One region of the Undibacterium sp. GW821-FHT11B02 genome, then DNA from elsewhere that is predicted to be linked to it. Evidence: riboswitches for the same ligand, from Rfam matches in the RefSeq annotation. Region 1 holds a riboswitch; the other holds the start of a gene.
The links. Region 1 has a riboswitch for cyclic di-GMP ahead of AC1RVX_RS09505 (putative Ig domain-containing protein). Riboswitches for the same ligand answer to the same signal wherever they lie in the genome.
Positions count from the first base shown of each region.

Region 2: another riboswitch for cyclic di-GMP. It lies ahead of AC1RVX_RS26100 (response regulator); the one in region 1 lies ahead of AC1RVX_RS09505 (putative Ig domain-containing protein).

Region 1 is NZ_JBXASD010000004.1:111,876-115,289, forward strand. It holds gene gluQRS (tRNA glutamyl-Q(34) synthetase GluQRS) at 1-248, shown strand, start outside; gene AC1RVX_RS09500 (hypothetical protein) at 332-829, opposite strand; cyclic di-GMP riboswitch class I at 1,351-1,437, shown strand; gene AC1RVX_RS09505 (putative Ig domain-containing protein) at 1,520-3,414, shown strand, end outside.
Region 2 is NZ_JBXASD010000015.1:125,554-128,967, reverse strand. It holds gene AC1RVX_RS26110 (S9 family peptidase) at 1-232, shown strand, start outside; gene AC1RVX_RS26105 (pyridoxine 5'-phosphate synthase) at 366-1,094, shown strand; cyclic di-GMP riboswitch class I at 1,283-1,367, shown strand; gene AC1RVX_RS26100 (response regulator) at 1,407-2,324, shown strand; gene AC1RVX_RS26095 (response regulator) at 2,397-2,762, shown strand; gene AC1RVX_RS26090 (chemotaxis protein CheW) at 2,783-3,334, shown strand.

The DNA.
Region 1 (3,414 bases):
TGGGTTTGCCCACACCATCTTATCTGCACGTGCCTGTGGTCACCAATGCACTTGGTGAAAAACTGTCGAAGCAAACAGGAGCGCTGGCTTTTGACCGTGGTGACAATGATGTTTTATACGAGGCCCTCTTACCGGCAGCGCAATTTCTGGGTTTGAAATTGACATCGGCTGTTGAGGATATTCCCTTTTTCTGGCAAGTAGCGATTCAGGCTTGGAAAGAAAAACTGACCAGTATTAAAACTGCCTAATCAAGACTTACGCTACCATCAATCGCCATCAATAATAAACAAGGGCTGCAACGCAGCCCTTGAATTTTCATACCAAACAACGATTAATCCCTGTCATGTCCACGACCATGTTCATTGCCGCGTCCGTGGCCATGATCATCGCCACGTCTGTCATCATCGCGTCTTTCATCACGTCTTTCTTCTCCGCGCCGATAGTCACCGCGTCTTTCATCATGTTCACGGTAATAACCATCACGATAGCGAGGCACTACCTGAGTGTTGTACCAACTCTCCTGCACAAAATACACCGGGCGGTCGCAAGCATTATAGCGATAGCAATTTTTCTCCCATTTGTTCCTGTGGCCAGGTGGCACTACCAAATAAAGAGGAGGCTGCTCAACCGTGACGCGCTGTACGATACGAGGCTCACGATAAATAACTTGTGGCTGAGGAAAATTACCAATATCCACGTGACCGTAAAAACCAGGCTGCCCAAATTGAACGGACACGCCAACGTTCTGCGCTTGAGTCTGCACCGTCATGAGCAATGCGGCGCAGCTAGCGGCCGCAAGCAAGATTTTTTTGTATGTTATATGTTTCATTGATCGCTCCATTTTCATTACATTAAGCAACTGCAACCATTCGCAGCGCTTACACCACTACAACGTTTGTGAAGCTTTTCAGTTGACCGCTACGGTTAATATGTACTCAGAGGCACATTAAGTCTGTACGTTAGCCAACATAAATTCTGGTGACAATATCCACACATCTGCTGCAGGAATTCATTTAACAGCGTGCTCTTTCGCCCACTGTTGTGCTTTTAATTTCGAAGAAAGTTTCATATGTAATTTTTTCATTTTCAAATAAACAGAGCTTACAAAACGTCGTCCCAAATCAGCCCGGCACATGCTGCCATAGTGAGAACGACACATGTACTGATTTTACAAATTAATACTTTTTCATCCATTCAAAATCAATCAACCAGGCGTTCTCATGCTTTTGTTGTTAAAGAGAAATATAAACTTGTTTTAGCTACATGATTTCAACAATTATTGACATTTTTCTGCTTTATCCTGGATAGAAACTCTCATATCCTGAAACTGTTGTTTTATTTTTTGTTTCCCAAAATTGAGGGCAAACTCGTTGAAAGACGAGGACGCAAAGCCACCGGCCTACAGCGCAAATGCGCCATGGTAGCGGGGTTGCTGGTGATGTCATTGCTAAAGCTTTTCTCGCTGACGCATCGTATTCACTGTCGAATCACAGCCCTCTGCTGATATCGGAGTGCACACGTGATAACCACCAAGAACAAGCTTCTCACCAAATTCAAGCTGCGCTCGTGGCTGAATTTGGTTATCGCCGCCAGCGTGCTCACCGCCTGTGGCGGCGACGGTACTCAAAGCGCCAGTTCCAGCATCGCCCCAGCACCGGTAGCAACAGGCACGACCACTCTGGATGTGGCGTTACCAGTACTGCCGCCCGACATAGCTTCACAAACCACCACGCCTACATTTCATTTGGCACCTGTATTACTTGATGCGCCTGCCGATATTGATACCATGGATGGCAGCAGATCTGCACACACGCCTGCTGCCATGCAGGCCATACCGCGCGAATGGCAAGGTGTGCGTGGCCGTGGCCTGACCGTTGGTGCGATACGCGCACTGCCACGTCCAGAATTAGCACCTCCTCCTGTTGCTGGTAATGCACAACCTATGGCGGGTACCACCGTAGTATCCACCTATACACCTGCACAGATCAGGGCAGCCTACGGTTTGCCAGCACTTCCAGCCAGCACCAGCAGCTTGACCACGAGTCAGGCAGTGCAACTAGGTGCTGGACAGACGATCTATATTATCAATGCAAATCATGATCCAAATATTGTGGCTGAGCTTACAGCATTCAATCAAAAATTTGGCCTGCCCGCATGTACGGTAAAAACCATAGCTGCCACTACGTCTTTGCCCTTGGCAGCAGCATCTGCCAGCAGTTGTGAATTTTCAGTGGTGTACAACACCACGAATGGCGGCATGACCAGTACTGCACCGGCATTTGATTCTGGCTGGGCAACGGAAATAGCGCTTGACGTGCAATGGGCACATGCAACGGCACCGTTGGCCCGCATCATCTTGATTGAAGCTACTGACTCATCCATGAATAATTTGTTAGGGGGGATCAAGCTGGCAAATGCGATGGGCCCCGGAGTAGTGTCAATGAGCTTTGGTTCCAGCGAAGGCAGCTGGACGGCTGGTGTTGAAAGCACGTTCGCCACTGCGAAAATGACTTATCTTGCGGCAACCGGTGACAGTGGCCCTGCCGTAGAATGGCCAGCTGTTTCACCAAACGTACTGGCAGTAGGCGGCACCAGTCTTACCTACTCTGGCAGCACAAGGACAGAAGTTGCCTGGTCCAGTACCGGTGGCGGTGTCAGCGTTTATACAGCAACACCAGGCTACCAGACCAATGCCGTACCAGGAATGGGAACACCCGGCCATAGGAGTGTGGCGGATGTTTCCATGAACGCAGATCCGAATACTGGTCAATACGTGGCCGTCATGACACCCGGCAGTAGCACAGTAAGCTGGGTCAGTGCAGGTGGTACCAGTCTGGCCACACCGCAATGGGCTGGTATCGTCGCCGTTGCCAATGCGACACTCGTACAAGCGGGAAAACCCGTGCTTGGTGCACCTCATTCTGTGCTGTATAACAAAATAGCGACCACACCTGGCAGCTACGCCAGTGCTTTCGCGGATATCGCAAAAGGCAGCAATGGCACGTGCACGACATGCACTACAAAAACTGGATATGATCAACTGACTGGTCTTGGCACGCCAAACGTTAACAATTTACTGACCACGTTAGCTGGTACCGTTGTTGTCACCGCTCCTACGGTGACATCAGCAAGCATCAGTGGCCAGGTCGGTACAGCATTGAGTTTCACTGTTTCAGCTACTGCAGATAACCCGCTCACTTACACATTGAGCGGGAACCCGAGTGGCATGAGCATCAATAGCAGCGGCATCGTGACCTGGGCAACACCAGTTGCAGGCACCTATACTGTCATCGCCACTGCACTGGATACAAAAACAGGCTTGAGCGGTAAAGGCACCTACACAGTCGTCATTGCTGCTGCGACTCCACCTGTGGTCACCGCCGCCACAATCAATGGGGTGGCAGCAACCGCGCT
Region 2 (3,414 bases), on a different contig from region 1:
GGCAAAAAATATTCATGCACCAGTCCTTCTTGTTCACGGGATGCAAGACCGTAGCGTCAGTTTTGAACAGAGTGTCATGATGGATGCTGCCCTGACCGATGCGGGTTCGCCACATCGCTTCGTCCGACTGGAAAATGGTGACCACTACTTAAGTATGTATGATCACAGACTGATTTTTTTAAAGGAATTGGAAGACTTCCTGGAAAAATCGCTCAAACCAGTGAAGCAATAACAAATAATTCTGGAAATTCATCGTTTGTGTTACTTGCGTGCTGAAAGCAGCGAGCTCATGATGGACCTTATCTACCAGTGGATAAAACTTGCTTTTAAACTTGATATTACTTTGACCGGACACTTTTAAGAACATGACCGTACTCTCCATCAACATCAATAAAATCGCCCTGCTGCGCAATTCGCGTGGTCGTAATTATCCGGATGTACAGGCCTTTGCCGCCCGCTGCCTGGATCTGGGGGCGCAGGGTATTACCCTGCATCCGCGTCAGGACCAGAGACATGCGCGTTACTCAGATGTGGAAACACTGGGTGCGCTTTGCAAGGCGCGTGGTGTGGAATTGAATGTTGAGGGTTATCCTGCGCCAGAATTTCTGGATGTGGTGAAACGAAACAAACCCGCGCAATGCACGCTGGTGCCAGACGCGCCAGATCAACTGACTTCAGACCATGGCTGGGACTTGCGTAAGGATGCAGAATTTTTACGCCCGGTACTGGCTGAGCTCAAGGCCATGGGTATCCGCAGCAGCCTGTTTGTTGATTATGACAACATGGATTTGCATCTGGCCAAAGAACTGGGTGCAGACCGTGTCGAGCTATATACCGAACCCTATGCCGAGCATTTTGGCTCTGCACATGGCGAGACCATTTTCCAGGGCTTCATTGCAGCAGCCAAACGTGCTCAGGATGCAGGCTTGGGTGTGAATGCGGGGCATGACCTGAATCTGGATAATCTTGCTAAATTTCTCGCTATACCAGGCATTCTTGAAGTGTCCATAGGCCATGCGGTGATAGTGGAGTGCATAGAATCGGGTATGCAGGAAGTGTTAACAAAATATTCAAAAATCTGTCGATCGTGCTAAATTTTATGTATTTTGCAAGGAAAGATGAAAAGTAAAAAAATGTGAAATTTTTCCTTGAATGCTACAAATAATTAAGCTACAGTGATCTCGCAGCAGCCACAAAGTGGCTGTTGGTGTCGTGTCTCTGGTGTTTTTGTTTATCACACTTTAGGTCATCCGGCAGCAGTGACTAGTACAGAATAGCAATGCCTGTACAAGGGCAAACCACTCGAAAGAGTGGGACGCAAAACTAGAGGGCCCTCGCAAGATATCGCAGGGCAGCCAGATACCGTAATCCGCAGATGTGGTTTTTCGTTAAGAGGCTTGTCGCTTATGAACAGTCATCCTATGGCGCTTTCCGGCGCTTCCAAAAAAGTCCTTATCGGGGTTTTTGGATTATCAGAATACGAACTGCGTCTGGTTCGTAGCGTACTCAGTTTAACCATGGCAAGCGGGCGTAAACATTCTTATGCCCTGTTTGATGCTGCCCAGGATGCTGATCCGGACATCGTGATTCTTGATCCTGATAATGGTCAGGCCCGTGCTGCATTACAGGCCCTGATTGAGACACGGAATATCCCGGAACCAGCCACCGTGTTTATCTCGAACGCCGGGCAGGCTACACCAGGTAAATATCATCTACTGCATCCACTTGTCCCAACCAAAATGCTGGCTTTGCTGGATCAGGTGGCAGATGAACTGGACCGCATTATGTCTTCCATGCCAGCTTCGACTGTTCAGGAAGTTGTAGTCTCTGACGCAGCAACACAGATGACTCCTGCAGTTATCCAGCCTCTGGTCCAAAGACCGACAGCGGCTTCTGTGTTGCAAACGGGTCACCGTGCTTTGATTGTCGATGATAGTCCGACCGCAAGAATCAAAATTGATCTTGAACTGCGTTCCATGAAAATTGCTTCTGATTGTGCAGAAACAGGTGAACAAGCTCTGGAAATGCTGGAGAAAAAAACATACGACATCATCTTTCTTGATATCGTCATGCCAGGGGCAGATGGTTATGAGATTTGTAAAATCATACGCCGTCACCCTCAAACCAAGCGTACGCCGGTCATTATGCTGACCAGCAAATCTTCTCCTTTCGACCGTATTCGCGGATCGCTCTCGGGTTGCAGCAGCTACCTGACCAAACCTGTGGAGCATGTCAAGTTCCGCGCCGTGGTGGAGAAGAGTTTAACTGCTGGCGACGTCCCTTTTGCAATGGAAAAAACCTCTGGCCTGGCCTTGGGGACCTGAAGCAATCCCTGTTTCAACATCCCGTTCATCCGAACGGTTCTGGCAATGTAAGTAAAATCTCTGGAGCAGATCATGAGCATGAAGAAAGCCCTCGTCGTTGACGATTCCATGGCCGAATTGGCTAATATCAAATCCATTCTGGCAGATGCCGGATACATGGTAGTGACGGCCTCAAGCGGCAAGGAAACGCTGGAAAAAGCCAAGGCAGAAAAACCATCCATCATTTTCCTCGACATCGTTATGCCTGAGATGGATGGCTACGAAGCTTGCCGCAGTCTGAGTCAGGATCCGGCAACCAAAGGTATCCCTATCGTCTTTGTCAGTAGCAAATCGCAAAAGGCCGACCGTATCTGGGGTCAGCTACAAGGGGCAAAAGGCTATGTCTCCAAGCCCTATACCGCTGACCAGATTATTGATCAGCTCAAGATCGCTGCCTGAATTTTTTGAAGAGACGCATCATGAGCACACTTTCCAGCGGCAACAATGGACCAGCCAAGGAATGGCTGCCACCGGGTATGGCCTTGCAGCGTTTCACCCCGCCGGGTGATTTGCTGTGGAACGAGGCTGCGCCGGTGGTGGAGCGAAAACGGTATGGCTATCGTCTTGCCAACTTGAATCTGCTGGTCAGGGCCGAAGTGGGCAGCGAAGTGATACGGGCACAGGCACTTGCCCCCTTGCCAGGGGCGGCTGCGTTTTTGCTGGGTTTGATCAACCTGCGCGGTAATCTGGTGCCGATATTTGACCTGAGTCTGGTTTTGGCTGGTCGCAGGGCGGACATTACACCTAATAAATTGTTCCTGATATTGGACAAAGGGGACAATGCCGTTGGTATGGTGATAGATAGCTATCCCCAACCATTAACGGGTTTGCGCAGCATAACTCAACTGCCACAATTGCCTGCCATGCTGGAAGCACATGTGCCGGCTGCTTACATGCTGGATGAGCGGGTCTGGCTGGATTTTAATCATGAAAGTTTTTTCGACAAACTCAGCCGTAACAAGCAGGCGTAAATCAGGGCTGCAAAGCGTTCAATCCCGCCAGTAGTCTGCAATAAAACCAGAACAAACGATGTGTTGATCAATGTTCTTTG